2 linked regions of the Pontibacter akesuensis genome follow. The protein of the gene in region 2 interacts with the protein of the main gene of each other region in a pairwise test. Links are inferred from orthologs where the notes say so. Each region holds a gene or a part of one and is shown on either strand. Other genes may lie near its edges.

Evidence for each region.
Region 1: the proteins of tsaE (region 2) and rlmB interact in binary tests that used the Escherichia coli proteins (3 or more experiments, as listed by UniProt). The link is inferred for Pontibacter akesuensis from one-to-one orthologs.

What each region holds. Positions count from the first base shown.
Region 1 is NZ_CP014766.1:2,648,459-2,664,260, reverse strand. Bases 21-3,020 are described here. They hold rlmB (23S rRNA (guanosine(2251)-2'-O)-methyltransferase RlmB), read right to left. Parts: upstream 1,944-3,020; coding sequence 1,098-1,943; downstream 21-1,097. Other genes in these bases: A0W33_RS11435 (GWxTD domain-containing protein), read right to left, coding at 1,916-3,020; A0W33_RS11445 (mannose-1-phosphate guanylyltransferase), read left to right, coding at 21-987. Also shown: more of A0W33_RS11445, read left to right, coding at 1-20; more of A0W33_RS11435, read right to left, coding at 3,021-3,157; A0W33_RS11430 (glycosyltransferase family 117 protein), read right to left, coding at 3,252-6,206; A0W33_RS11425 (T9SS type A sorting domain-containing protein), read right to left, coding at 6,331-6,924; A0W33_RS11415 (biotin--[acetyl-CoA-carboxylase] ligase), read right to left, coding at 7,413-8,162; rsfS (ribosome silencing factor), read left to right, coding at 8,214-8,588; ATP-dependent zinc metalloprotease FtsH, read left to right, coding at 8,656-10,776; A0W33_RS11400 (LutC/YkgG family protein), read left to right, coding at 10,787-11,440; A0W33_RS11395 (UDP-2,3-diacylglucosamine diphosphatase), read left to right, coding at 11,424-12,194; A0W33_RS11390 (hypothetical protein), read left to right, coding at 12,184-13,014; A0W33_RS11385 (DMT family transporter), read right to left, coding at 13,016-13,345; A0W33_RS11380 (GNAT family N-acetyltransferase), read right to left, coding at 13,466-14,335; A0W33_RS11375 (lipopolysaccharide biosynthesis protein), read right to left, coding at 14,426-15,802. UniProt on the Escherichia coli protein: Specifically methylates the ribose of guanosine 2251 in 23S rRNA.
Region 2 is NZ_CP014766.1:761,829-777,335, forward strand. The notes cover bases 6,860-9,564. They hold tsaE (tRNA (adenosine(37)-N6)-threonylcarbamoyltransferase complex ATPase subunit type 1 TsaE), read right to left. Parts: upstream 8,565-9,564; coding sequence 8,154-8,564; downstream 6,860-8,153. Other genes in these bases: A0W33_RS03175 (alanine dehydrogenase), read right to left, coding at 6,860-7,616; A0W33_RS03180 (endonuclease domain-containing protein), read right to left, coding at 7,719-8,084; porX (T9SS response regulator signal transducer PorX), read right to left, coding at 8,593-9,564. In the rest of the region: A0W33_RS03155 (LegC family aminotransferase), read right to left, coding at 1-134; A0W33_RS03160 (NAD-dependent 4,6-dehydratase LegB), read right to left, coding at 149-1,147; A0W33_RS03165 (lectin-like domain-containing protein), read left to right, coding at 2,343-4,844; A0W33_RS03170 (glycosyltransferase family 4 protein), read right to left, coding at 5,059-6,177; more of A0W33_RS03175, read right to left, coding at 6,390-6,859; more of porX, read right to left, coding at 9,565-10,155; A0W33_RS03195 (HD domain-containing protein), read left to right, coding at 10,380-11,609; lpxD (UDP-3-O-(3-hydroxymyristoyl)glucosamine N-acyltransferase), read left to right, coding at 12,216-13,238; A0W33_RS03205 (bifunctional UDP-3-O-[3-hydroxymyristoyl] N-acetylglucosamine deacetylase/3-hydroxyacyl-ACP dehydratase), read left to right, coding at 13,424-14,818; lpxA (acyl-ACP--UDP-N-acetylglucosamine O-acyltransferase), read left to right, coding at 14,815-15,507. UniProt on the Escherichia coli protein: Required for the formation of a threonylcarbamoyl group on adenosine at position 37 (t(6)A37) in tRNAs that read codons beginning with adenine.

The sequences.
Region 1 (15,802 bases), 1.9 Mb from region 2 along the record:
CATGATGTGCTTGGCATCGGCGAAAGCATGCTGCAGATGACAGCCAACCGCTTTGCCGACATCTGCCCACCCGAAAACGTTTTTGTGGTCACCAACAAGGACTACAAAGCACTGGTGCAGGAACAGCTTCCGCATCTAAGCGACAACCAGATTCTGCTGGAGCCAGTTGGCCGCAACACCGCACCGTGCATCGCCTACGCCTCCTATAAGATCGCGCAGCTAAACCCGAAAGCCAACCTGGTGGTAACCCCATCGGATCACGTGGTGCTGAAGCAGGACGTGTTCACATCGGTGATAAAGGAGGCGGTGGCCGCCGCGGCAAAGGACGAGATCCTCATTACGCTCGGCATTACGCCAAGCCGCCCCGACACGGGCTACGGCTATATCCAGTACATCGACGATGAGGCCACGAAGGTGAAGAAAGTGAAGACCTTTACGGAGAAACCGAACCTGGAACTGGCCAAGATGTTCCTCGACAGCGGTGACTTTGTCTGGAACTCCGGCATCTTTATCTGGAGCGTGCAGAGCATTCTAAAGGCATTCCAGCAGCAGCTTTCCGAGATATCGGAGATTTTTGACGAAGGAGTGGCGCACATGAATGGTCCGCAAGAGCAGAACTTTATCACAAAGGCGTACTCTCAGTGCCGCAATATCTCCATCGACTATGGCATTATGGAGAAGGTGGACAACGTGTACGTGCTGCTAGCTGATATCGGCTGGTCGGACCTGGGCACGTGGAACTCCCTCTACACCATCAACGACAAGGATGTGAACGGCAACGTGGTGGATGGCGAGGTGATGCTGTACGACACCCGCGACTGCATCATCAAAACCCCAAAAAACCGCCTGGTGGTGCTGCAAGGCCTGCAGGATTATATTGTGGCCGAGTACGACAACGTGCTGATGGTTTGCAAGAAAGACGAGGAGCAGAAAGTGAAGGAGTTTATGGCTGATGCCAAATCCAGGAAAGGGCCGGATTACATTTAAACACCGGCGGTTCCAGTTCCTTATAGAAAGACAAAGGACAAAAGAGTAAAGATGTTGATGTCTTTGCTCTTTTGTCCTTTGTCTTTCTAGTCCTTTGTCTATTGAAGAAACTATCTCGGATCCAGACTGCCAAGGCTGGCGTAGCCACCGTCGCGGAGTCGCTGGCGCATTACCTCGTACAGCACGATGCCCGTTGCCACCGACACGTTGAGGGAGCCAATCTGGCCCATCAGCGGAATGCGCAGCTTTACATCGGCACGCTTGAGGTACTCCGGCGAAATACCGTCTTCCTCGCTGCCCATGATGATGGCCGTCGGCCCTACCATATCCACCGCAAAGTCGTTTAGCTGGTGCTCCGTTTTCTCAGTGCAGGCCACTAGCTGGAAACCGTACTCCTTCAGGTAATCCATTGTATCCTTCAGGTTTGGCTCCCGGCAAACGGGCACCAGGTTCAGTGCGCCGGCAGATGTTTTCATGGCATCTGCATTGATCTGCGCGCCCCCTCTACTTGGAATCACAATCGCGTCCACGCCCATGCATTCTGCATTTCGGGCAATGGAGCCAAAGTTGCGCACATCCGTAATGCGATCAAGTATAAGCACCAGCGGGTTTTTGCCCTGCTCAAACAGCGAAGTGATGATTTCGTTGAGTGGCTGGTAAGTAATCGGGGAGATAAAGGCCACGGCGCCCTGGTGGTTCTTGCGCGTGAGCCTGTCCAGCTTTTCGGCCGGCACCATCACCACCGGTACCTCAAAGCGTTTGGCCTCAGCCACAATCTCATCGGTGGTGGGGTTGCGGGAACCCCGCAGCAGGAATATCTTCTCCAGCTCCTTCCCGGCTGAGAACGCCTCAAGGATGGGGCGTGAGCCGAAAATCATCTCGGTTTTATCTTCTTTTGGTGTGCGGGGGCCGCTATAGCGGTTACCTCCTACAAATTTGTCTTTCCTGCTCTCCATTTGGCTACTGAGCTGTACCAACTGTCCTCGTACTCGCGGCGCCGTACCAGCTCATAATAATTTTCGGTAAAGTTATTTTCTTTTTTGGTAAAAACGAACTTGATGTAGGGCGATGTCATGGACTCCCTGTAAATCCAGGTGATGCTGGGGCCCGCCTGGCTGATGGTGGTGGGCCTGCCGTATATCAAATAGATCATGCCCCTGTCAGTGGCCCAACCAGCCTTGTGGGCAGAGAAGAGCTTGTTTGCCATCTCCACCCGGCTATAGTATGTCCGGATTAGTTCGCGGGCCTGGGTGGGGCTTCCCTCTGCCACCTCCAGCCAGAAATTGTCCACGGCGGCTTTCACATCCGTTGCCCCCTGCAGCGCCTCCCGCTCCTGCGAAGTGGTCAGGTAGATCAGCGGCGGCACCAGTTCGTTGGCCATGGTTACCTGCGGGTAGTTACCGGGCATCACCAAAACGCTCTGCGGGTTTCCTGACCCGGTGCCGAACGTATAAAGGCCCTGCTCCGCAAAGGTTAACGTGTCCAAGGCTCCTAGGCTGAACGTGGTGGCCGGCGCTATGGTACGCGCCACTGCGGGCTTGCTTGTGCTCATGGGTGGCGCAGCAGGCATAAAATCCAGCTCAAACCGGCTAACCTGCAGCGAATCGGTTCCCGCTCCATACTTGTGCAGCACCAGTTTGTCTGATGTGGTGAGGTAATCCCTGAACAGCGGCTTTCCAGACTTGGAGTTCACCAGCAGGTAATCCTTCTGCAGCATTTGCCTGTTAAGGGGAAGCTTAAAGGTCATGCCCATGCGCTCCTGGCCCGACAGCACCTGCCACACTTGTATGTGCAGCACATTGGGCTCCTGCACCACGATGCCGGGCAGCGCGAACTGCACGTGCAGTTGCCCCTCCACATCGGTTATTTTCCTGTCGGGCAGGTTCACCGAGTCCTCCAGCAGCAGCGTACTTTTTGCCGCGGCCCCGTTTCGAACGGCGTATTCGTAAGAGGTGGCCGCCCTGAGGATGTCCATCACCTGCTGCACGTCCTCAAACTTCAGCAGCACGTGCAGGCTGTCGTTGCGGGTATAGTAGCTGTGCTCCATGGTAATCTCCGGCACTTCCTGCTTTAACTGCACCGGCTCCAGGGTCGGCATGCGCGAGGATCTGCCCCCGCAACCAGCGATCATGAACAGTATCAGAAGAAACAGCAAATTGGAGTACCTCATTTTACAGTGGCTGTTAGTGTGGTCAAGTACAAAAAGAAAGGCCGGAGCGTGCGTAACGATCCGGCCTTTTGTACTGAATATGAGCTTATTTTGTTTAGCGGCGCATGCGCTGCAGGTACTGCATAAACTGCTGCTGCAACTGCGTGGACCGCTCCGGCATGCCCAGGTCTTCGGCGGCGCCAATCAGTTGCTGCAGAATCACCATGTTCACCTGTATCTCCTGGTCGAACAGGGAGCCTTTGGCAAAGTAATAGTCCAGTGCCTCCACTGAGCCCTGCGCCATGATTTCCATCAGTTGCTTAGCCTTTTCGGTTTCGCCGAGGGCGGCATAAATCGGGATGAACTGCGGCGTGTAATAATCAAAAGGCACCGTTTCGAGTGGCAGCACTTTAAAGCAGTACTCCACCAATTCCCTTGCCCTGGCCTCGTTGCCGTCCTTTAGGTAAGCCGCGGCCAGAATAGCGAACTTATCACGGGCGTTGGCAGAGAAGCGGTAGTAGTTCTCGTCGTAGAAGATGTCCGGGTTATCAAAGTTGCGGAACACAAAGTCCTTCATCATGTTCTCATACATCACCTCCTTGTTCACGATGCCGGGGTCTCCTTCTCCTCCGCCCTTCACAGGCACCACCCGGTAGGCAAGGCCCTCCAGCTGGAAATAGTCAGATAAACCGATAAAGTCCGCACTGTTCACGGTGGTTGAGAAATAGATTGGGCGCTCCCAATTGTTTGTAGCCAGCAGGTCCAGAATCACCAGGTGTTTTTTCTCCAGCAGCGATTTGGTGATCGTCCACTGCATGCGGTCTGCAATCTGGTCCTCGTAATCATCCGCCACAAAGCCCATCTGCTTTATCTTCTCCTTGTCAATGTTCAGGAAGAAGTTGTGCGTCGGCATGGTGAGCAGTGTGGTGCCTGGGCCGTACTGCACCTGCAGCGCCGGATGCCTTTGTTTGATCAGGCCAATGTACTGGTCCAGGTCGATGCCCGCCTTTACCTGCGGTGCCTCTACATACGGCAGGAAGTCGTTGGTGCCTTGGCGGTAGGCCTCGTTGCCCAGTGACAGCGGCCACGGATCGGACAGGTAGGACTGGCGCTTCATCTGCTCGATGTACCAGTCGGTGTTCAGGTAGCTAAGCACGGCCACGCGCACGTCAGTGCGGTATCCTTCCACCTCCTGCGCATACCACAGCGGGAAGGTATCGTTATCGCCGTTTGTAAAGAGGATCGCGTTCGGTGCACAGGAATCCAGCAGATTTTTAGCCGAATCCACAGACTGGTAACGATCCGAGCGGTCGTGGTCATCCCAGCCCTCAGCGGCCATAATGCCTGGCACAGCCAGACAGATCATGGTGGCTACAGCGGCACGGGCCATGGTGCTTTTCAGCACTTTGCCCAGCAGGTCTGCCATTCCCATCACGCCCAGGCCTATCCAGATAGAGAAGGCGTAGAACGAACCGGCAAAGGTATAGTCACGCTCACGCGGCTCCGTAGGCGGCTGGTTCAGGTACAGGGCAATGGCGATGCCCGTAAAGAAAAAGAGCAGACCGATTACGAGGGCGTCGCGCTCGTGCTTGCGCACCTGGTAGATTAACCCAAGTATACCGATAAGCAGCGGCAGCAGGTAAAAACTGTTACGTGCCTTGCTCTCCTCCACCCGCACCGGGGTATCTATACTTTCGCTTCCGAACCAAAGTACGCCCGCGTTCTGCACATCGCTCTCGCGGCCGGCAAAGTTCCACAGGAAATAGCGCCAGTACATGTGGCCCAGCTGGTAATTGAGCAGGAAGCTGATGTTCTGCCCGAAGCTAGGCGCCTGGCCCTCCCGCAGGTCTACCCATTTTTTGTAAGCTTCCACGTGGCCGGGCGCATCGCTGTAAATGCGGGGCAGCAACATCTTGTCGGCGTCATCATACACCGGCTCTATTTTATTTCCTGTGCTGATATAGCGGTCTTCTCCCTTGATGTAGCGCGGCGCTCCCTCTTCCTGCCCTATAGGCGAGGCATATAGGTGCGGCCCGTACAGCAGCGGTCTGTCGCCGTACTGCTCACGCTTCAGGTAAGATACAAACGTAACGATGTCATCCGGGTCATTCTCATCGATGGTAGGGTCGTAAGACGAGCGGATCGGAATCATCATATAAGAGGAGTACCCGATCAGTACAAAGATAAGACTAAGCAGGGCCGTGTTCAGCACACGGTTGTTGTGCCGGATGGAGTAGCGGAGACCGTAAATGATGGCGCCGATGAATAAAATCAGAAACACGATAATGCCTGAGCTGAACGGCAGGCCAAGGGAGTTCACGAAGAACACCTCAAACGCGCCCGCCACAGACGGCAAGCCCGGGATAATGCCCCAAAGGATGGCCACCACGATAACGGCACTGATGGCAAAGGCTGCCAACCCGCCCCACAAGGAAGGCTTGTATAGTCGGAAATAGTAGATGAAGCCCAGAGCCGGAATGGTTACCAGGTTCAGCAAGTGCGCACCGATGGATAAGCCCACCAGGTACGCGATGAGCACAAGCCATTTATCAGAGTGCGCCTCTCCCACTTTGGCCTCCCAGCGAAGTATGGCCCAGAACACGATAGCCGTAAAGAAGGACGACATAGCGTATACCTCTGCCTCCACCGCTGAGAACCAGGCCGAGTCGGAGAAGGTATAGGCCAGCGCCCCCACTACACCGCTGCCCATGATCAGCAGCAAATTGCCTGTGGAAGGCACAGCGCCTTCTTTTACCAGCAGCCTGCTGGCAAGTATGGTGATGGTCCAGAAAAGGAAGAGTACCGTAAAGGAACTGCAAAGCGCCGACAGCAGGTTCACCCACCAGGCCACCTGAGTTACGTCGGAGGCGAACATCGAGAACAGCCGGCCCATGAGCAGGTAAAACGGAGCCCCGGGCGGGTGCGGCACCAGCAGTTTGTAAGAACAGGCGATAAACTCGCCGGCATCCCAGAAACTGGCCGTGGGCTCTAAGGTTAAAATGTACACAGCTGTCGCGATGGCAAACACGCTCCAGCCTACAATGTTATTTACCTTCCGATAATCCGTCATAGCTATAGTTGATTCAGCCCCGAAAATAATAAATATTGTAAAGCGGCTGGCTATTTTTAAAAGTTTATACCAAAAAAGCCGGCCAAACGGCCGGCTTTCTATATTTAACTCATTTTAAGTGCTTTTATTTCTGCAGCACCAGTCTTTTCGTTTCCACTGTTTTGCCGTTCACCAGCAGGCTGTAGAAGTAGATGCCGGATGGCAGGCTTGTCAGGTCCAGGTCAATCTTGGCACGCTCGGCCGGAGCTACCTCCTGCACGGTCAGTACTTTGCCGATGGTGTTGGAGATGCGGATCTTGTAGCTATCGTTGCCCGGCAGGTTAAGCGCCAGACTAGTGTAGCCCCTTGATGGGTTTGGGTATGCGTTGATAGATGGCAAAACCGGCTTCAGGTCGTTGCCCGGTGCAAAGGCAGCGAGTGTAATGTTGGCATACATGGACTTTGTCTGCTTTTGCTCCACCACATGGAACTCCTGGCTCACCGCAGAAGCATACAGCTTCGAGCAGGTATGGTCGTTTTCTTTGCTCACAAACTTTGGCCTGGCGTTGTTTGCCGACAGCGTCAGCTGTGCCACCTTGTCAGGCATCAGTTTCCAGAGGGTGTTACCTCCCCGGTACGTTGGGTTAACCCCCGCGGCACCCTGCACGCCTGCGAAGCTCAGCAAATGTGCGCTTAGCAGGGTGGTAACTAGTATAAATCGTGTAAATAGTCTCATCATCAAGCGCCCTTCCTTTATAGTATTTTCACTATACTTAGCATAGTTGACCAAAGATAGCCTAAAATGCGAAAGATTTAAATTAAACTTTTAAAATATTTGTAAATGAAGCAGATACGTTTGCCTGCATTTCTTTTAAGCCACTACCCAAAAACCGTACCTAATTGCCAGTGCTTGCCCGTGCCTGCAAAGATAATACACAATTTAGCCTGGCGCTACACAAAAAAGGCCCTGACAAGTATAAAAAAACAGATTCTTAAGTTTACAGACCACGTTCACAAAATCAGGCTGAAGGCGATAAAGCTGTGCTTTCAGGCAGACCTTACAAGTATAATTCATCCTGCTCTATGGCTTTTCTAAGGGAGGTATAACCTGACTCTGAAGAGGCTATCTTCTTCCGGAAGGCAGCTTTTGTGCTTGTTCGGTAACGCCACTCACAGGAAGGGTAGCTTATACTTCTATACCGTTCAGAAACTGAACTTCTGGCTATTTTAGATCACGTAGGATATTTCCTGGAAGGCGAAGTAGCGCAGTTCGCCGGCAATCTCCAGGGCCAGTTTTCCGTCTTCTCCCACGCCCACGATCTGCCCCTGCACTTCTCTATTATCTACCCGAAACGTGTGCTGTTCCTGGTAGCGGTACAGGGCCTGCAGGTACTCATACTTCAACCGGGCGGTGTGGCCGCTGCGCAGCTGCAGGTAACGCCGCTCCAGGTGCTCGAGCAGGCGCATCGTCGTTTTCTCCAAGTCCAGCGTATGGCCACATACGTTTGCCATGGATGTAGCCGTTGGATAAGGGAAAGTTCGCTGATTCACGTTTAAACCAATCCCGACGATACTGTGTTGTAAAGATTGGCTGTTTATCGTATTTTCTATCAGAATTCCGCCAAGTTTCTTATCTTCAAAGTATAAGTCGTTGGGCCATTTCACCTGCGCCTGCTGCAGCCCCTGTTCGCGGAGCAGGTCGAGCACGCCCAACGACACCGCCATGTTGAGGTTAAACTGCTGCCTTACGGCTACAAAACTGGGTGACAGAATAACAGACAGGGTAATGTTCTGGCCCGGCTCCGCCTGCCAGCTGTTGCCCCGCTGTCCCCGGCCGCCTGTCTGGTTGTGCGTCAGTATGGTACAGCCTTCTGTGGCTTCATTTTTGATAAGAAGCTGATAGGCCTCTGAGTTGGTAGATTCGCAAACTGGCAGGAAACGCAGTTGCTGCCCCATAAACAGCGTAGAAGGCATCATATAATTAGAGTAGAATTTAGTACTTTTGTAGATCAAATTTAGAGAGCACAAATGAAAGAAACCAAGGGTGAGGCTACTTCCGACATATTGGCAGAGCTGGTAGTGAAAGGTATGCAGGAGAGAAAAGCCTCCGATATTGTTGTAATAAACCTCAAATCACTTAAAAACGCAGTATCCGATTACTTCGTAATAGCATCAGCAAATTCTGATACGCAGTTAGACGCAATCGCTTCTTCTATCGAGGAAGAGGTACACAAGGCCATTGGCCAAAACCCGTGGCAAACTGAAGGCCGCACCAACAACGAGTGGGTGCTGCTGGACTATGTGGACGTGGTAGCCCATGTGTTCCTGAAAGATAAGCGTGCATTCTATTCGCTGGAGGAGCTTTGGGGCGACGCCAAGATAGAGCACATCGCATCTGTCTAACAGCCTAAACCTGTGCTGAACATTTGGCACAGGTTCCTGTTTTCCACACAATTGAACAAAAACATCAATGACAGAAAATAATAATAAAGGCAACAAAAAGAAAAAGCCTATTATCCCCAACACCCCACCGCGCCCTACCATGCAGCTGTGGATGTTGGCCGTACTGATCTTGTTGATTTTCGGCCTTACGTGGCTGAACAACAACAACGCATCGGTAGAGACAAGCCAGCAGGAGTTTGAGCAAATGCTCCTGAGCGGCGACGTGAAGCGCCTTTCCCTGGTTAACAAAAAAACCGTGGAGGTATTCCTGAAGGAGGAGGCGTTGGAGAATGAGAAGTACAAAGAACTAAAGGATCGCGGCACGCTTGGCGGCGCGGAACAGGGCCCGCATTACCACTTCCAGGTAATCACACCGGAGTCTTTCGAGAAAGATCTCGACGAACTGCAGGCAAACGTGCCCCGCGAAGAGCGGGTACCGCTAAGGCCGGAGGATCGCACAGGCTTTATGGATTTCTTTGCCACGTGGGGCTTCCTGATTCTGCTGCTGTTCGGTTTCTGGTTCCTGATGCGCCGGGTTACTTCCGGTGGCACAGGTGGACAGATCTTCAACATCGGCAAGTCTAAAGCCGCTCTTTTTGATGCCGAGAACAAGGTAAAGATCACGTTTAAGGACGTGGCTGGCCTGGAAGAGGCAAAAGAAGAAGTGCAGGAGATTGTGGAGTTCCTGAAAAACCCGAGCAAGTTCACCATACTTGGTGGTAAAATACCGAAAGGCGCTTTGCTGGTAGGCCCTCCGGGAACAGGTAAAACCCTTTTGGCGAAAGCCGTGGCCGGTGAGGCGGACGTACCGTTCTTCTCGCTATCCGGCTCTGACTTTGTGGAAATGTTTGTGGGTGTGGGTGCCGCTCGTGTGCGTGACCTCTTTAAGCAGGCAAAAGCCAAAGCACCTTGTATCATCTTTATTGATGAGATTGACGCCATCGGCCGCCACCGTAGCCGCGGACAGCAGCCAGGTGGTAACGACGAGCGCGAAAATACGCTGAACTCCCTGCTGGTGGAGATGGACGGTTTCGCAACTGACTCAGGCGTTATCATACTTGCAGCAACCAACCGCCCCGACACACTGGACTCTGCCTTGCTGCGCCCAGGACGTTTCGACCGCCAGGTAAGTATAGACAAGCCGGACATTAACGGACGTACCGAGATATTCGATGTGCACCTGAAGCCGCTGACGCTGTCGCAGGACGTGAACTCGAAGAAGCTGGCCGCTCAGACACCTGGCTTTGCCGGTGCCGAAATCGCCAACGTTTGTAACGAGGCTGCACTTATCGCAGCACGCCGTAACAAAAAGTCGGTGGAGCAGCAGGATTTCAACGATGCCATTGACCGTGTAATTGGTGGTCTGGAGAAGAAGAACAAGATTATCTCTCCGGGTGAGAAGAAAATCGTCGCTTACCACGAGGCAGGTCATGCTATTACCGGCTGGTTTATGGAGCACGCCGATCCGTTGGTGAAGGTGAGCATTGTGCCGCGTGGTGTAGCCGCGCTGGGTTATGCGCAGTACCTGCCGAAAGAGCAGTTCCTGTACACCACCGAGCAGCTGATCGACGAGATGTGCATGGCCCTTGGTGGCCGCGCCGCCGAAGAGCTGGTGTTCGGCAAGATATCAACAGGTGCCTTGAGCGACCTGGAGCGTATCACCAAAATGGCTTACAGCATCGTGACCATGTACGGTATGAACAGCAAGATTGGCAACGTATCATTCTATGATTCCAAGCAGTCTGACATGCAGTTCAGCAAGCCGTACTCAGAGGCTACCGCACAGACGATTGATGAGGAAGTACGCCACATCATTAGTGCTGCCTACGAGCGCACCAAGGCCTTGCTGCGCGAGAAGAGCCATGAGCTGGAAGTGGTGGCGCAGGAGCTTCTGGAGAAAGAGATCCTGTTCCAAAACGACCTGGAGCGCCTGGTTGGCCCAAGGCCTTTTGACTCGCTGACCGCTTACCAGGCACATACAGCTGGTACAGACCGTAGCAAGACAAAGAGTGAGGTAGAGCAGCAGCACCCGGTGGAGCTTGGCCAGACCATCCATCCTGAACAAGAGGAAGGAAGCGTTCCCGGCACTCCACTGAATGGCGGCGGCTCACCGGCCGAACAAGACAGTATTAATTCGAGAACAGCTTGATAAAGCAGGCATGTACGAAGCAAAATCAAAAGAAATAGTATTAAGAAGAGTAAGAGAGGCGCTGGCTAAGTCGGCGCCTTTTCTGCCTCCTACCCCAGACTTCACCTCTCCCCTGTACCCTAAAATGGAGATGGAGGACTTGTCACTGGTGTTTGCCGAGATGTTCATCAAGAACGCCGGCGTCTTCCTGTACTGCGAGGATCAGGAAGACTTCTTCGATCAACTGTACGTCTACAAGAAAGAGCAGCACCTGCAGCACCTGTGCGTGTGGGAAAAAAACTTGCAAGGTGCACTGCAGCAGGCCGGCATTGAGATTGTAACAGACGAGGAGAACTTCGTGCAGGGCGTAGATGCCAGCCTAACTACCTGTGAGGCTTTGGTAGCCCGCACCGGAAGTTTGATGGTAAGCTCCGCCAATATGGGAGGCCGCCGCCTAAGCATTTACCCGAGCACGCACATGGTGGTAGCCAATGCCAGCCAACTCGTGCCGGATATCAAAGATGCCCTGCAGCGCGTGCGCAACAAGTATAAAGAGAATTTCCCCTCGATGGTATCGCTGGTCAGTGGCCCAAGCCGCACCGCCGACATTGAGAAAACCCTGGTAATGGGTGCCCATGGCCCCAAACAGCTAGTCCTTTTCCTGATTGATGACCTTCCGCATTAACGAGCTGGAACCCGGCACAAAAGTATACTTCGCCTCCGACTTTCACCTGGGGGCACCAGATTTAGAAAGCAGCCGCCAGCGCGAAAAGAAAATCGTGCGCTGGTTAGGACAGGTGCAGCAGGATGCGGCCGCCATACTACTGGTAGGCGATATCTTCGACTTCTGGTTTGAGTACCGCCACGCTATTCCGAAAGGTTTCATCAGACTGCAAGGCAAACTGGCAGAGCTCACAGACGCTGGTATTCCCATTTACTTTTTTACAGGCAACCACGATATGTGGATGTTCAATTATTTCCCGGAGGAGCTGAACATCCCGATTGTGCGGGAGCCTATCTCTACCCGGATCGGGAACAAAACCTTTTACATCGGCCACGGCGATGGCCTTGGCCCCGGCGACCATACTTACAAGCTGCTGAAAAAGGTGTTTGACAACAAAGTGTGCCAATGGCTGTTTGCCCGCGTGCACCCAAACCTTGGCATCGGTGTGGCCAACAAATGGTCGCAGCGCAGTCGCATCAGCAATGTGAAGAAGGACGAGGAGTTTTTCGGGGAGCGCGAGTGGCTGGTGCAGTATTGCCAGGAAGTAGAGCAAAAGCAGCATCACGATTATTATATCTTCGGGCACCGTCACCTGCCGCTGGAAATGTCAATCGGCGAGCAGGCGCAGTACATTAACCTGGGAGAATGGGTCAATTTTTGCACATATGCCGTGTATGACGGAAACACACTCGAGTTGAAAACCTTTGAAGGCTAAAATACACGTTCTCGTGCTGTGGCTGCTCTTTGTAGCAGGGGCACCAGGCATGGCGCAGGACACGCTCCAGGCACCCGTGTTGCGCTATAGTCATTCCGTTGTTACCAGTTCTGCAACAGCCGTTTCCCAGGACCGCACAGGTAATATTTACCTGCTGGACGAAAGCCAGAACCTGCTGCGCCTCGACCCTTGGGGCACTCCCTTGGATGTATACTCTCCTCCCACACGGGCTCGTTTTTCCAGCATTCATGCTTGGAATCCGATGAAGATCCTGCTTTTTTATGAGGGAAGCCAGCAACTTGTATTGTTGGATCGTTTTCTGCGCCCCATCAGCAGCCTTGATCTCCTGGAAGTGAACCGGCAAGGCACCGCCAAGCTAGCCGCACCCGCTGCCGACCAAGGTTACTGGCTCTTTGATGAATCAAACCTGACTTTAAGCAAGCTGAACCCAAATGTGCGCGAACTGACGGTGGAAACGCCGTTGAACCTGTTGCTGGACCGGGCAAAGTTTGATGTGCGCCAGTTGCGTGAGTACCAGAATATGGTATACCTGCTCGATTTTAACAGCGGTGTTCTGGTGTTTGATAATTTGGGCAACTATAAAACGACACTCCCTTACACTGGTCTGTCCCACATCGGCTTCCGCGACAATGAGCTATACTTTGTGAAGGACAACAAACTGCACTTCCGTAATCTTTACACCCAAGCGGCTCGCACGCTGGAACTCCCGACAGAGAAGAATTACAGTAGTGCGCTTGTAGGAGAAACCCAGTTATACTTGTTTTCACAAAAGGCGCTGGATGTATACGTAGTAGAATAGCTTATTTCACCCCAGAGAAAACCTTCAGGCCGACCACGCCTGTAATAATGAGCAGCAGGCAAACGATGCGGATAACGTCACGGGGTTCATCCAGGAACACCATTCCAAGTACGGCCGTACCCGCGGCTCCAATCCCTGTCCAGATACCGTAGGCGGTACCCAAGGGCAAGGTCTTCATGGCCTGCGAGAGTAGCACGAAACTTAAAATCATTACGACAACCGTCACAATGCTTACGCCAACCTTTGTAAAACCCTCGCTGTACTTAAGCCCAAACGCCCAGCCAATCTCACAAATACCAGCCAGCAGCAAGTATACCCATGCTATATTCATCTTGTAGTTCAGTTATGTTGAGATACAAAGGTACGGATATGGGCTGGTACGCTTAAAGTATTACAGCTTTAACTCTTCCAAAGAAAGGGAAAGAGCAGTACCTGATTCTGATTGCCTTCCCTAAACAATAGCCATCAACATTTCATACTGGCGAAGTATCACCTTAAAATGCCGACGCTCCAGAAACGTGATGAATTCTTTGGCAGTATGGTCGATGTTGATGAAAAGCAGGGCGGATGCTTCTGTCCGCTGCACCGCCTCCCGCAGCAGCGCTGACCCCACCCCTATGTCGCGCCAGCGCGCATCCACCGCCAGTTGTGCAACCGTTCCGAGTTTTGGGAAGAAAGAAATGACCCCCACTACCTCCTCAAAAGAATTAACGGCCTCCAGCGTCACACACTCGCTACCGCTCCGCTTGATAGCTGCACTGTTATTTTGCCACGTAGGCGCAACATCCTTAAATGTATCATAAACCTTCCAATCAGGCCGTGAGGCCAAGGAAAGAGTAATGTCATCAGGCATGTCTGTGGAAAAAAGAATTTCCTGCTTGGGAGAGCGGAAGCAGTCGAGGGAGCGGGTAATACGCATCCCTGTGCGCTCATAGGATTTAAGTGCTGGTTTGTTGTCTTGTATCACCTCCAGCAGGCACTGCTCCACTCCGCTCTCGCGCAGTTTTGGCAGCAGGAAAGCATACAGTTGCTCCGTAAGCCGGTGCCCGCGGTACATGGGCTTCACGCCTGTACCGGCATTGTAAGCAGTTGGCTTGCCTTCCCATTCCCCTAGTCCCGTAAGTATAAACCCTGCCATTTCATCCCCTACATAGGCGGCTACACAGAACTCCGGTGCTATTCCCTCCCGCTTCAACTTGGTTTGGAACTGTGTTTCACTTAGTTGTATCGGCACAACGTAATCAGCGAAAGCATCCAGAAACGTTTGCCGCAGCAGCGACATTTCATGGGCTGTTAAGAAGGTGAAACGGAAGTTAGGCATGGGTTGCATTGTGCTAGATGAGGTAGTATTTACGCCAAAACATGCTATAAGAGCTTACAGCTGCAGTACCTTTCAGACTGATTAGCCGGACTAAACTACCGACTTAGTGGTTTTGATATTTAGAACAACCCACAGAGTCACCAGTGTTAACAGAGAGCCTGTAATCATAACTTTTACTAGAACAGCGACGTCGGACAAATAATAAGAAAGAAGCAACAAGCCAGTAGTAGCCATAAGCCACAGCAGAGGGTAGTGCGGTATCCGGGGCAACTGCTTGTACTCCTTCAGCATAAAACCACTGTATCCCATATACATCAGTGCGGCAAACGTAGTAAAAGCAGCTGCCTCTATCCCATAGTAAGGAATCAATAATAGGTTTAGAAGCACGTTTCCCAGCCCCGCCACTAGCGATATTTTCCAAAGCACCTTTGTTTTCTCTTCATACGCCAATCTATTCACCACAGCCCAATACATAGGCCTGTAGTTGTACCCCATCAAGATAACTATAGCCAAGGGGTAAGCCTGCTGCAAAACATTATTTTTTATAAGCAGTTGAAACACTTCTTTTAGCCAAATTGAAACGGCAAAGGTGGTCATCAGGAAAAAAGCCTGCATTGTGAGCGTCATTTTACGTGCAGACAGTAGGGCAGCTTTATCTTTAGACTTTGCATAGTATTGATAGTAAAAAGGGCTGGCAGCCTGCTCCAATGCACCAGATGCAGCTGAGAAATATAACCCAAAGCTCGAGGCAAGGTTATAAGAGCCAATGCGTGTAATAGGTATTTTTAACGCATCCATCACCAACTTGTCGGATGCATCTAACAGAAAAGTTGAAAAATTGTGCGGCACCATGGGCAGACCAATTCGGAGAGAATGGCGTATTCGGTGCATCTTAAAGCGAAATATCGGCCAAATCTTCTCATCAAAGTATACTTTTTTGAAGTAAAGCAAGAAGAGTATGACTTCGCTACAGAAGCTGGCGTAAAACCATCCCATGTAACCCAAACGCATTTCTGCAATAAAATAAATATTCAGCGCCACCATCATCAACCCGGCTACAAACGAGCGCCACGCAATGGACATAGGCTGCTGCCGGAGCAGAAAAGTAGTGCCGCCGTAGCCTGAAGTGGGAGCCAGAAAAGCAACCGGAATTACCTGAAGTAACACGAGCACTAATTCATTTCCGCTTGCTTCATCTGGCACAACGGCATATAACACTGCAAACATAAGAAGACCATACATAACCGACCACAGCAGCATAAAACCGTGTATTTGTCGCCAGATCCACTTATAGCGCAGTGGGTACTTTACAAAACTGTTCATTTCAACAGTACCAAGCCCCAGTGAATGCACTAGCGTTAGCGCAGCCAAGTAAGCAGACATAACCCCCGCCACACCATAATCGGTGGGGGTTAAGTAGGGGGTAATAACAGGAAGTGCGAGCACGCCAGCCACACGGGGCAATTG
Region 2 (15,507 bases):
GAATCGATTGCATCAACAACATACTTTCTTTCATTCCCGACAAAGCGCGGCTCATGTAGGGGAATAAAATTTTGCCCAGGAAACAGCTCCTTGATATAGCTGATTATATTACTGTACTTACTTGATGACGTCATAGTAATACTACAGTTTATATATTATAGATGTCTGCTTTGTACTGACGCAAGTTTTCCTTATTACGGAACCACTCAATCGTTTCGGCAAGACCTTCTTCCAAGGTATACTTCAAGCTCCAGTTCGTATTGCTCTTAATTTTAGCATTGGCGCCATACAAGCGGAATACTTCACTTTTTTCAGGTCTAAGGCGCACTTCATCCTGAATTATTCTAGCTTGTGGATTGATTTGATTGATCAGGCTCTGTGCTAAATCTCCAACAGAGATTTCAGACTCAGTTGCAATATTACAATCCTCGCCAATCAAGCTATCTGATTTCGCTATTTCAACAAATCCATTGGCTGTATCTTTCACAAACAGAAGATCACGTGTAGGCGTAAGATCGCCAAGTTTGATCTCTGTCTTTCCTTGTAACAACTGCGTGATGATAGTAGGAATTACCGCTCTAGCCGACTGACGCGGCCCATAAGTGTTGAACGGCCTTACAATAGTTAGAGGCAGGTTGAAACTCCTGTAAAAGGAATCGGCAATACAGTCTGCTCCGATCTTAGAGGCTGAGTACGGTGATTGAGGCTGCCTAGGGTGCTTCTCGTCGATTGGAATATATTGTGCAGTACCGTAGACCTCTGAGGTAGATGTTACCAGAACTCGTTCTACGCCCAGATCTTTGGCTGCCTGAACAATGTTTAGTGTACCTTTCACATTGGTGTCAATGTAGCTGTCTGGTGAGTGATAGCTAAAAGGAATGGCAATCAAAGCGGCCAGGTGGAAAACAACCTCTATGTCTTTCATTGCTGTACGAACCCCATTAGGATCACGTACATCTCCAGCAAAAATTTCAATTTGGGATAGTTTCTCCTTAGGAAGTGAATCAAGCCAGCCCCAGCTATTGAATGAATTGTAATAGACAAATGCTCTTACACTACAGCCTTCCTCTAATAATCGCTCTACTAAGTGGCTTCCAATAAAACCGTCTGCTCCCGTAACCAAAACTTTTTTATTGCTTATTTCCATTTCTTATTGTTATATATGCGTCTGTTCAAGCAGCCAGTTAGGTAATATCAAAGCTTCAAAACCAATGCACCTTTTAAAATAAAGTTAAAGAACCATCACCGGATTTGGCAACAAAATAACAGTACTGGCAAACCGCAAAGGTACCTTTAACATCTGAGATATTTAGATATTACTGTAAAAATATCGTGGAATTAGCAATTTAGTAATAGCTTGTAGAGGTGTATTACACAGATAAAGCCGATGAATGTTGAGTTCTGTCAAATATTGCTTTTAGAAACTGTAACTCCTTTAGCATAAGACTACGGTGCTTAAAAAACAATTACTTAGAGTTCTGACTCCTATCTGCAGTTATCAGCCCCTTTTATCGTATGCCAAAATTCTTAACAATGTGAGCATTGGTAAGGCTGCCTTTGTAGATGTAGACTCCGCTGCAGTAGTACTCCTTCATGATAGCCTCATAACGTCGACATACTTAGTGGAGTCTTCGGTAAAGATGTTGCCATTTGCCTGTGAAGTACGTGTGATATCACTTGGGTGAAGTACGTGTGATATCACTAGGGGTACACGATAGTGAATAATGTTATACATATAATAAACAGGCGCTAATACTATGGAGTCTCAGAAGTTCCTAAGCAATTTAGAGTCTATACATGTATTAATAATACTTGAGTCCGGACCGGTTTGCTACCAAACTCTCCCATACCACACATATAACCTGCCCCTGATAAACTTCCGAAGTACCAGTCACCAAATAGGCTTTCTCATTTTTCCTGTTACCGCTATGAGAAGCAATAGGCTAGACGCCTACTGCTTTAGTTTCTCATTCAGTAGTTCAGAGTCTTAGGCTTTGCAACCAATAATTTTGTGGCGCTACTTCTAATTCTATTGAAAAACAAACTACATCTAGTTCACCTGTGAGACTGTTTTTGCGCATCCAAATGTTTAAATTATTTCTAGTAAAAATACCCAAAAGTAGGTATAGGTTTGATCAATTTAAATTTAGATTATTGTATAAAATTTATAATTAATTAAATCCATAAAGAATAATTTCTTTTGCACACTCAGTTACTTCTTTATTAGTTTTATCAATATTAAGCTTTTAGCTAAACAGCTGCTGCTCTTCTTCTAGGTCCCAGCTTTTGCATGGGTATTCTTATGCTTTTAAATCTATTTCATCTTTAACTCTATTACGCTTATGATGCACTTATACCACCTCCAGAATTTATATACAGTGTACAAAAGCAGGTACACCCGTTGGAAAATCAGCCTTTGGGGAATAGCTTTGCTGATTTTAGTTCAATCCACTTATAACATAGCACATGCACAGACGGAAGGGTTATTTGACACCTACACTGTGGTGCCGAATGCGACATTAATATCTGCCGGCTGCGTCCAAATCACCAAAATTAGAGAGTATAAGCAAGCTGGATCTGCTTGGAACAACACTGCTATAAATTTAAATAATAGCTTTGACTTCACTTTCGAAACTCAGCAGTGTGGAGGAGCTGATGGCATGCTCTTCATACTTCAAAATGATGGGTTATCTGCACTAGGGGGGAGAGTGGATCTTGCTACTCAGGAGGCGCTAGGAGGTGATTTAGGTTACTACTTTTCGCCGGATGGAACGTTCGACCAATCATTGGGAGTAGAGCTTGACATCTGGAATAATGGCGGTTGGAATATCACAAACGGGTATTGGGATAAGTCGGGAAGCCACATGGCTTTAGTTAAAAACGGCTCTCCCAGGCCTCTTCCTCTAACTTCTACAACTGTGGCTTATGCTGAAGTGGATCCGAAGCTTTCTACACCCACGGCATGCCCTAGTCGTTTGCTTAGAGTTACCTGGAACAGTGCTACAAAAGTAATGGAAGTTTATTTAGATGGAATTCTAAGGTTCTCTTATGTAGATGATGTTGTTGCTAAAATATTCGGGGGTAATCCAATCGTGTACTTTGGCTTTGCGGGTGCTACCGGGGCTTCTACATCCACACAGACTTTCTGCAATAGAGGCCTATATTATAAGTCAGTAGCGATTACAGAATTAAGTTCCCGCTCCTACTGCGCAGGTGCTACAATAGAAGTTCCTGTTACAACCACAGGATCATTTGGTTCAGACAATCTGTTTACTGCCCAACTATCTGATGCTGCTGGTTCCTTTACAACTCCTATAACATTGGGGCAACTCAATAGTGCTTCTCCGGGAATAATTCAAGGTATTGTCCCACAAGGAACGCCAGCCGGAACAGGGTATAAAGTTAGGGTAGTTAGCTCTGAGCTTTCCAGCGAAGGCATCGTTTATGAGCATAACTTAACTATAAACGGTTTGTCAACAGTAGCCGCCATAAGTGGTGATGGTGCTGTATGCGTTGGCTATACAATGAGACTAAGCAATGAAACGGCAGGTGGTAAATGGAGCAGCGATGATTTGTCGATAGCAACAGTCAATGAAATAACGGGTGAGGTTACTGGTGTGTCTGCTGGTAATGTGAACATCAACTACACTGTATCAAACAGCAGCAACACAGGCTGTGAAACCAGTGTAAGTAAAGCAATAGCTGTACAGACTTTGGATGAGGGTAAGATTATGGCATTTGATAAAAGCAATGCCCCTGCCACAACAGTTGCCATTGGTACCGCCATAGCACCGTCTAGTTCTCAATATAGTTTGGCTAATTCAAACGCAACATCCTTCGAATGGGCAGTGACTTACTCTGAGAACGGCAATCCTATAAGCATAACTGCTAAAGGAGGCTCCGTAACTCCATCTGGGAGTTCTTCTGCCGGAACTGTGACTGTGATATGGCCCACAGATGAAGCCAGGATATATAAGATTACAGCAACTTATAGGAACTCCTGCATCAAGACAACCGAGATACTTGTTGCGGTATATGACCCTAATGGTGGCTTTGTAACAGGTGGAGGTTGGTTTGATTCGCCAAGCGGCGCCTATACACCAGGGAACACTACAGATGAAGATCTTATTGGGAATGCTAATTTTGCCTTCGTCTCTAAGTATAGAAAGGGAAGTTCCACTCCTGAAGGAAACACTGAGTTTCAATTTAATGCAGGAAACCTTAGGTTCAAGAGCAGCGCCTATGCCAAAGAGTCGTTGGTGGTGGGTGGCGCCAAAGCCAAATATAGTGGAAAAGGCACCGTAGCCAGCGAGCCAGGCATTGAATATTATTTCTTTGTGTCAGTTATAGATGGCGATATCAACAACACGGGTAAAGATAGGTTTAGAATCAAAATCTGGAGAATGGTAGATAATGGAGAAGTAGTTCTTTACGATAATAATTCAGGGGCTGGAACTGATGAGGACCCTTCTATTGAAAGAACAGCAATTGGTGGCGGCTCCATTATGATTCATGAGGTTAAGAAGGTAAGTACTGGCGTTGTTGCTAAGAACCTTTCGATTAGCGGAAGTGCACTTCCAGAGGCAGCAGGACTCCACAACTATCCTAACCCATCTGTTGGTGCAACTACTATTGCTTTCACTGTTGAAAAGGAGGAGAACTTTACACTAGAGGTGTATGACATGAGAGGATCACTAGTGAGAAAAATTGCAACTGGAAAAGCAGAAGCAGGTAAGTATTATGAGTATGAGTTCAATTCTTCTAAAATGGCAGACGGTGTTTATCTTGCCAGATTGGTTACAAGCTCAAGAACCCAAAGTCATAAAATGATTATCAAGAACTAAGTATAATAAAGCTAACACACCCACTTTACAAGGCTGCCTCTGTGCTCTGCTTCTTATGTGGAGGGTGTGTTAGCTTTATAAACAAGGGGTTAGTTAATTGTTCGAGGGCCGCAAGCATGTTCTTAAAGTTATAAAAAATAAACCAATACACAGAAGCACCCGGCAACCCTATAGACATTATACAGGTGTCATGAGAAATCTAGCGCACTAAAGCCTACGTTTTTAACCCTAGAGAATTGAAAAGCTTATCCCATTTCTTCATTACTTCTCCAATTTCGAACCTTTTAACATTAAGCCTTCCTCTTTGCCCCATCTCCATTCGCATAATTGGTTTCTCAATCAAGCTACAAATAGCCTCGGCAAAAGAAGCTTTATCATTGAGCTTGATAAGAAAGCCATCTCCTTCATCATGTATTATATTCCTAGGCCCATATGGGGAATCATAACTAACTACAGGTAATTCATTCCGCATAGCTTCCAATATTGCCATGGAAAAACTTTCTGTTCTTGAAGTTAGAGCAAATATAGAAGCCTTGGCCAACTCTAGTTCTACCTCGTTTGTGATACCAGTTAAATAGACAGCATCTTCTAAAGCTAGCTCAGTTATTTTATTCTTCAATTTCAGTAACTGAGATCCTTCTCCAACTATCTTTAATTTCCATTCAGGATGAACTTTATATACCTCGAAAAAGATTTCAATCAAATGATCATACTGTTTTATAGGCGTAAGCCTTCCAATTGAAATAATAACTTTTTCCCGGCTTTGAAAGAAACTACTTTCAGTTGCTTCTAATTTTATTGGGTTGGGTATTTCTACACTTTTGCCTTCTGGCCCAAACTTAATTTCATCTTTGTTAAGTGCTACATATGCATCATAGAATGTCAAAAAACACCTTTTGAAATTTTCATATATACTCCTAATGGATAGGGATACAGGAGTACATAAAGGTTCATATTTCGACAGATGCTCTTCTTTTATAGACTTCGTGGCTTTTCGTAAGAACGGAAACAAAAAGTACTCCAAGCCGCAATTGGCAACAAGCACCACATCAGGCTTAGAATTGTTGATAAACTGGAACAGCCTTATGAAGTGGAGCGGCAGTAATGACAAATTATAAAACGACCTTAAAGATCCCTTCGACTTATAAGGTATATCTAAATCAATTAATTTTACTGTTCTTTCGAGGGTATAAAAGGGTGCCCTTCCTCTTTGAGCGTAAGTAGCAATTTCAACCAAATACCCTCTTTGAACCCACGCATTAGCCTTATCAGTTAGCACCCGCTCCAAACCTCCCGCAACGGCAATTTGATTTGTGTAATACACTATTTTCATGAGTGTATAAGGTTTTGGAAGTTATTTTTGCAAAATGCTTTTTGAAGGACTATTTAATCAACAATAAAAATCTATAGTTCATGCCTCACTAATACATGAACCTGCAAGCACACCTGTGTATAATACTCTTAGCAGATTTCCTTCCCAGTTGCATTGATAAAGATAAGTATAGCAGCAGAGATCTAAAAGTAAGATCTTTCGTATTATAACTCCTAATTCCGCACCGCAATCATAAGCCCCAACTCCTTGTACCGCATACCAAATTTCTTAGCAATATGGCCGTTGGTGAGGCTGCCTTTGTAGATGTAGACGCCGCTGCGGTAGTGCTCGTTCATGAACAGTACTTCGTTGATGCCACCATACTTGGAGTACTCGGTGAAGATGGGGGTAAAGATGTTACTAAGGGCCTGTGAGGCCGTACGGGGCACCCTGGATGGGATGTTGGGTACGCAGTAGTGGATGATGTCATACTTGCGGTAGGTGGGGCGGGAATGCGAGGTGATTTCTGATGTCTCGAAACAACCGCCTTGGTCAATGCATACGTCGATGATGATGGAGCCGGGGCTCATCTGGGCCACTACGCCTTCTTCCACCACGCACGTAATCTGCCCTTCCTCCGAAACAAAAGCGCCTATCACCACATCGGCCTGCTTAATTTCACTGTACATCACTGCTTTGTCAAGAGTGGACGTGAAAATCTGAGAGCCGACGTTGTGCTTCAGGCGACGCAGTTTATAGATGTGGTTGTCAAAAACACGTACCTCTGCTCCCATACCCAAGGCTGCCCGGGCGGCATATTCGGCCACAGTGCCAGCGCCAAGTATAACTACTTTGGTAGGAGCCACACCCGTGATACCTCCAAGTATAATTCCTTTGCCTTCGTTGCTGCTGCTCAAGTATTCTGCGGCTACCAGCATCACAGTACTACCGGCAATTTCGCTCATAGCACGCACTACTGGCTTCGCCTCGGATTTGTCGCGCAGCAGCTCGAACGAGATGGCGTTAATCTTTTTGCGCAGCAGCGCGTTGATGTAGTCGGATGTCAGGTTGCCAAAGTGAAGGGCGGAAATCAGCGTCTGGCCGGGGCGCAGGTACTCGATCTCGTCGTAGGTGGGTGGAGCGATCTTCAGGATAATGTCAGCCTCGTATACTTCGTCGGTGGCGTACACTATTTTGGCGCCTGCCTCGGAATATTCGTGGTCGGAGTATTTAGAGGGACTGCCGGCTCCTGTCTCTATGCGGATCCGATGGCCTTGGTCGGTGAGTTGCTTTACAGCGTCAGGTGTGAGACCTATACGGTTCTCCTGGAACGACGACTCCTTCGGGATGCCAATAAATAAGTTGCGGCGCCTGTCTTCCACCGCCAGCATTGACTCTTTGGGATACAGCGCCTGGCTTGTGGCTATCTTTCCTAACTCTACGGCAAACTTCTCCGTCATACTTCGTTTGTTACAAACTATCCAATATTATTATACTGCTCCATCCGGCATAGCAGACATTCAACTGCGTAAAGTCCCCCTTCGAAGGGGGCAGGGGGATGATTACACCTGCGAATCAGCTACAAAAGCTCTAATCGTGCGCTCCACGTTTGACAAATCCTTCATTACCTCCTCATCTGTAAAACGCAGTACTGTAAACCCTAAGTTAGACAGTACTTCATCCCGTTCCTGGTCTTCTACTGTTTTGAAATTATGTGAATAGCCATCTACCTCTATTATCAGCTTCAACTCTTTACACATAAAATCGGCTATATAATTCCCGATTGGTCGCTGACGTAGAAAACCATATCCAGTCTTTCCTTTGCTCAATACTTCGCACCACAACCTGATCCCTGCTTTGGTAGCGTCAGAACGAAGACTTCTGGCAAAAGGCTTTAGGTGCTTGTTGTAAAAATTATTTTGCTCCATTGCGAAAGACAAGCCTAAGTTTTCATCCCCCTACCCCTTTCAAAGGGGGACTTTCTTCTTATATTAATTCTATACTTTGCTTATCCTCACCGTTCTCTCCACGCCGTCCTCTCCTACTTCCAGCTCCAACAAAAGGTAATGTTCAGGCAGCAGGTTTGGGATCATTGAGGGCCATTCGATCAGGCATAGCTTACCAGATTCTAAATACTCGAGCACGCCAATGTCGAGCGCCTCGCGTTCTTCCTGTATCCTATAAAAATCGAAATGGTAAATAAGTTTCCCGGCGGCGCCTTCGTACTCGTTTACAAGGGCAAAGGTAGGGCTGCTGACGTTCTCCTGCACGCCCAACTGCCGGCAAAGTTCTTTGATTAGCGTTGTTTTTCCAGCGCCCATCTGCCCTTCAAACAATATGACAGGTGCTGTGACAGCCTCCCTTAGAAGCACAGAAGCCGCCGCTGGCAAATCTTCCAACGACGACATCTTGATTTGTGCTCGTTCAACTCCTGTGCTATACATTCTTCGGTGTTAGCGTTATAAACGGTATGATCACTTCCTCCAGCGATATCCCCCCATGCTGGAAGGTATCTTTGTAGTAGTTCACATAATAGTTAAAGTTATTCGGATAGGCGAAGAAGTAGTCCTCTATCGCAAATACAAACGTAGTGGAAACGTTGGCTTTAGGCAAGAAAAATCGCTCAGGTTTCGGCACCGTGAACACATCTTTGTCGGTATAGCCCAGGTTCTTGCCGTGCTTGTAGCGCAGGTTGGTGTTGGTGTTGCGGTCTCCGATGATTTTAAAGGGCTTTTTCACACGTATGGTACCGTGATCGGTGGTGATGATGAGCTTGCCTTTTTTATCCGCAATGGCCTTCAGCGTATCAAACAAAGGCGAGTGCAGGAACCACGATTTGGTAATAGAGCGGTACGCTGATTCGTCCGGGGCCAACTCGCGCACCATATTGCTGTCGGTACGGGCATGGGAGAGCATGTCCACGAAGTTATACACGATCACGTTCAGCTTGTTGTTGTCGAGGTTGCTGAACTTGCCGAGCAGGTCCCTTCCGGCGGCCACATTCGTAATTTTATGGTAACTGTGCTTGTCGGCCACCTTGTTCTGCTGAAACTGAATGTCCAGAAAATCGGCTTCGTGCAGGTTCTTGCCTTCTTCCTCGTCATCGCCTACCCACATGTTCGGGTATTTTTTGGCAATTTCAGTTGGCAGCATCCCCGAGAAAATAGCGTTTCGGGCATAAGCCGTGGTGGTGGGAAGTATGGAATAGAACATTTCCTCCGAATCCACGGTGAAGTAGTCCAATATGAGCGGCTCCAATACCTTCCACTGATCGTAGCGCAGGTTGTCGATCAGCAGGAAGTATACGGGGCGCTCTGTTTCCTTCATGATCGGGAACACACGCTTCTTAAACAGCTGGTGCGACATCAGCGGCGCATCCTCGTCCTCGTCGTTTATCCAATCCTCGTAGTTGTCCATGATAAAACGAGCAAAGTTGGAGTTCGCCTCGTCTTTCTGCATGTTGATGACGTCGGCCATACTTTTGTTTTCCGTCTCGTCGATCTCCAGCTCCCAGTACACCAGCTTCTTATAGATATCGGCCCACTCCACCGAGCTTAGGCGCTCGCCAAACGACATGCCCAGCTGCCGGAAGTCACGCTGATAGCTCATATTCGTTTTCTCGCTCACGAGGCGCTTGTTGTCGAGCAACTTCTTTACGGACAGCAATATCTGGTTCGGGTTGAGCGGCTTGATGAGGTAATCGGAGATGCGGGAGCCAATGGCTTCCTCCATAATGTGCTCCTCCTCGCTCTTGGTGATCATGATGACAGGTACGGTGGGGCGTATGTTCTTCAGCTCTGTGAGTGTCTCCAACCCGCTTATTCCGGGCATGTTCTCGTCCAGAAACACGATGTCGAAAATCTTGTCTTTGAACTCCTCAATGGCGTCTGATCCGCTGTTTACTGGGGTAATGTCGTAGCCGCGGTCTTCCAGGAAAAGGATGTGCGGCTTGAGCAGGTCGATCTCATCATCGGCCCATAAAATATTGTATCTTTGCATAGTTTTATACTTAGTTAGCGTAGTTATACACGTTGTAATTCTCTAATAAGTTAGAAGCCGAAGCGTTAAAAGGTTTTTGCAGGTTTAAAGCTGCCGTTTCCTCCATTGCTGCAGAGCGAATAGTGTCATTCTAAAATATATTTCGCTCCTGAACGGCAAACAGTGTGCCTGAAAATTTATCCCTGCTTCAGATTTATACTTACCATACGAAACCCTATTGTTCAGTGAACAAGAAAAAAATATTCAACGACCCTGTCTACGGGTTCATCACGGCCCCAACAGAGCTTACCTTTGATATCATCGAGCACCCTTACTTCCAGCGCCTGCGCCGTATCAAGCAGCTTGGCCTGACGGAAATGGTGTACCCGGGGGCACTGCATACCCGCTTCCACCATGCGTTGGGAGCCATGCACCTGATGGACACGGCCCTGCAAACGCTGCGCAGTAAAAATAACGAAATTAACGATACCGAATTTGAGGCATCGCTTGTCTCTATCCTTTTGCACGATATCGGCCATGGCCCCTTCTCCCATGCCCTGGAGACGGCCATCTTCAAAAATGTACACCACGAGCACCTCTCGCTGCACATCATGCACATGCTTAACGCGCATTTTGACGGAAGATTGAGCCTGGCCATCGATATCTTCAAAGATAACTACGAGCGTCGTTTCTTTCACCAGCTTGTTTCGAGCCAATTGGACGTGGACCGCCTCGACTACCTGAACCGCGACAGCTTCTACACAGGTGTTTACGAGGGCAAGATAGGTGCTGACCGCATCATCAAGATGCTGGATGTGGCCAACGACAAACTGGTGGTGGAAGAAAAGGCCATTTATAGTATAGAGAATTTCCTGGTGAGCCGCCGCCTGATGTACTGGCAGGTATACCTGCACAAAACCGTGATCAGTGCCGAACACATGGTGCTGCGCGTGGTGCAGCGGGCACGGGAGCTGATGCAGAACGGTGTAGACGTACCCGCCAGCCCCTGCCTGCAGTTCTTCCTGGCCTCAGACCTGACGATGGATGATTTTAAAAACGACAAGCGCATACTGGAGCGCTTCGTGTCGCTCGATGACCACGACGTATGGAGCGGCATTAAATTGTGGGCCACGCACCCCGATTTCATACTTTCGTACCTGGCCCAAAGTATCCTGAACCGTAAACTCTTCAAAGTATACATTTCCAGTAACTCCATTGAAGAGGACATGCTGCTGGGCATCAGCGAGCTCGTGCAGGAGAAGTATAAAATATCCGAAGAGGACGTGAAATACCTTATGATCTCGGGCAAAATCAGCAACAACGCTTACGATGTGGAGGGCCAGACCATCGACATGCTCACTAAAACAGGCTACGTGGTGGATGTAGCCGAAGCCTCTGACCTGCCCAACATCCGGGCTCTGAGCTATAAAGTGGAGAAGCACTTCGTTTGTTACCCGAAGGAAGTGGCGCATTAAGGTTACCCCTCCCCAGCCCTCCCCTAAAAACAGGGGAGGGAATTAGGCTGAAGCTCCGTCAGCGGTGGCTATTTGACTGGGGAATTATCAGCAAGAGTAAAACATCCCCTGCCCCCTTCAAAGGGGGACTTGGCATAAGTTGCGGCTAGTTGAACTGATTCCAGTCCTTGGGTGGGGGTAGGGGCCCTCGAAAAAGAGCGACTTTGGAGTTTTTCGGTCCCGCGGGAGCGGGATTGCGAAGCGCAGCGAGCAAAGAAAAGGTCCTAGCGCAATGCCCTTACCGAGGGCCCCTACCCCAGCCGTGAGCGCTCCAAAGTTAGAGGTGAAACAGTAGGTTTCTGGGAGCTGGAGGATAAGCAGCAGCTAGAAGGGATAGCTTAGGTTCAAGTTGCACCTAGCCTAAGCAGTTAAAGGCACAAGCGGACGCTTGCGCCATAGGCCAAACATCCCGCCCATCCATTCACCCCACAAATCCTGATTCAGACAATTTCTGGCTCCTCTCAGCCAAACTATATTCTAAAAATGGATGTGACGGGCGGCAAGATTTTGTTAAGTTTGCACCCCCATAGCATTAGCGTTTTTAAGTTTTTGCTCTAATTTTACAAAATGGAATTTACTGTTCAACAGATAGCTGAACTGCTTCAGGGCACGGTAGAGGGAGATAGTTCTGTCAAGGTCAGCACTTTAGCAAAAATTGAAGAAGCCCAGGCTGGCGCTCTTGCGTTTCTATCGAACCCGAAGTACGAGGCATATCTATACAGCACCAGTGCCAGCGCGGTAATCGTTTCTGACAAACTGGAGCTTAAAAAAGCGACTGCTGCCACGCTCATCCGCGTATCAGATCCCTATTCCAGCTTTTCTACCCTATTACATTACTACCACACCGCCCTACTAGCCTCTAAAACGGGCGTAGAAGAACCTTGCTTCATGGGCCAGGGCAGCCAGATAGGCGAAAACCATTACCGTGGCGCCTTCTCCTACATCGGTGCGAACTGCAAGATTGGGGCAAATGTGCGCATTTTCCCGCAGGTATACATTGGCGACAATGTGCAGATAGGCGACAACACCACCATTTTTGCCGGCGTTAAACTATACACCAACACCGTTGTGGGAAGCAATTGCACCATCCACTCCGGTGCTGTGCTTGGCAGCGACGGCTTTGGCTGGGCGCCACAGCCGGATGGCACGTACAAAGCAGTTCCGCAGATCGGCAACGTTATTCTGGAGGACGATATTTCTATTGGGGCCAATACCGCCATCGACTGCGCCACCATGGGCTCTACGCTTATCCGAAAAGGAACGAAGATCGACAACCTGGTGCAGATCGCGCACAACGTGGAGATCGGTTCTGATACCGTTGTGGCCTCGCAAACAGGCATTTCAGGCTCCACCAGGGTCGGGAACAACTGCGTTATTGCAGGCCAGGTGGGCATTGTAGGGCATATTACCATCGCCAACAAAACCACAGTCGGGGCGCAATCCGGCGTTTCTAAATCCATCAAGCAGGAAGGTACCATCATACAGGGCTCTCCCGCATTCGATTACAAGCAGAACCTACGGGCTATGACGGTTTTCCGAAAACTACCTGATCTTCAGCGCGAAATCGAGCTGTTAAAGGAGAAGGTATAGCGCTACGGGCAGCAAAGTGGAATCCATTAGTTTCTGGATAAAAATTGGCAATAGCTTATATAATATCTTAAGTTTGCAGGGCAAGGGCACCACCCAAGGCATGCTGCAACAATTACAACGGCAGCTCTTTAGCTGCCGCTCCTGTTATTCAAAGGCGAGTATTAAATACGACTACAGATACGTTAATGAACGATAAACAGCACACCATTACAGCTCCGGTAACTGTATCGGGCATTGGGTTGCACACCGGCGTGGTGTCTAATATGACGTTTAAACCGGCAGCCATCAACCACGGGTATAAATTTCAGCGCATTGACTTGCCGGGGCAGCCTATCGTGGCCGCCGATGTGGAGAATGTGGTGGACCTTTCGCGTGGCACGACCATTGAGCAAAATGGTGCCCGCGTAAATACCGTGGAGCATACGCTGGCTGCGCTGGTGGGCCTGCAGATCGATAACGTGCTGATTGAGCTGGATGGTCCTGAGCCTCCGATTATGGACGGTTCGTCCATTGAGTTCGTGAAAGCCCTGCAGAGCATTGGCCTTCAGGAGCAGAACGCTCTCCGCAACTACTTTGAGATTCCCAAAGGCCTTAGTTATATTGATGAGGCACGCGGTGTGGAGATCGCTGCCCTGCCGCTGGACGACTACCGCCTGACGGTAATGGTGGATTATAACTCCCCTGTGTTGGGTAGCCAGCACGCCTCTATCACCGACATCAACCAGTTTGAAAAGGAGATTGCCTCCTGCCGTACGTTTGTGTTTTTGCATGAGCTGGAAATGCTCTACAAGCAGAACCTGATCAAAGGCGGCGACCTGGACAATGCCATCGTGATTGTGGACCGTGTGGTGCAGGACGACGAACTGACGCACCTGTCGGCTTTGCTGAAGAAGCAGAAAGTGGAGGTGAAGAAAGAAGGCATCCTTAACAATACCGAGCTGCGCTTCAAGAACGAACCTGCCCGGCACAAGCTGCTCGACCTGATAGGTGATTTAGCTTTGATTGGCCGCCCGATCAAAGGCCAGATCCTGGCTGCACGCCCGGGCCACGCAGCGAACATTGCTTTCGCCAGAAAGGTGAAAAAGATGATTCATGAGGCTTCTATCAAAAACGTGCCGACGTACGACCCGAAGAAAAAACCGGTGATGGATATCAATCAGATCGCAGCTACCCTGCCGCATCGCTATCCGTTCCTGCTGATAGATAAGATCATCCACCTAGACGAAACCACGGTTACGGGCGTTAAGAACATAACCATGAACGAGCCATTCTTCCAGGGCCACTTCCCGGGCAACCCCGTGCTGCCGGGCGTGATACAGATAGAGGCAATGGCTCAGACAGGCGGTATCCTGGTGCTGAACACCGTAGAAAATCCCGACGATTACTGGACATACTTCCTGGGCATAGATAAGTGCCGCTTTAAGCGCAAAGTGGTTCCGGGTGATACCATAATTTTTAAATGTGAGTTGCTGGCCCCCGTGAAACGCGGCATTGCCAAGATGAGCGGCCAGGCCTTTGTAGCCGGCCAACTGGTAATGGAAGCAGAAATGTCGGCAAGTATAGTAAAGAAAGACGCATGAATCAGCCATTAGCATACGTACACCCAGAGGCTAAAATTGCACAAAATGTAGTGATAGAGCCGTTTGCCACCATTCACAAGAACGTGGAAATCGGCGAAGGCACCTGGATTGGCTCTAATGCCGTGATCATGGAAGGCGCACGCATCGGCAAGAACTGCAAGATCTTCCCGGGTGCGGTGATTTCTTCAATTCCCCAGGATCTGAAGTTTGCCGGTGAGGTAACAACCGCGTTTATTGGTGATAACACTGTGATACGCGAGTTTGTAACCGTAAGCCGCGGCACCATCGACAAGATGCGCACTGTGGTGGGCAGCAACTGCCTGGTGATGGCTTATGCACACGTAGCACACGACTGCACTATAGGTGACAGCTGCATCATTGGCAATGCCGTGCAGATGGCCGGCCATGTGGATGTGGGTGATTTTGCCATTATCAGTGCCACCAGCGCCATTCACCAGTTCGTGAAGGTTGGCTCGCATTCATTTATCTCCGGTGGTTCGCTGGTGTTGAAGGATGTTCCTCCGTTTGTGAAGGCTGCGCGTGAGCCACTTTCCTATGCGGGCATCAACTCCATTGGCTTGCGCCGCAGAGGGTACGTGAGCGAGCAGATCAACGACATTCAGCACGTGTACCGCCTGCTGTTCCTGAACGGCCTGAACAATAGCCAAGCCCTCGACAAGATTGAAGTG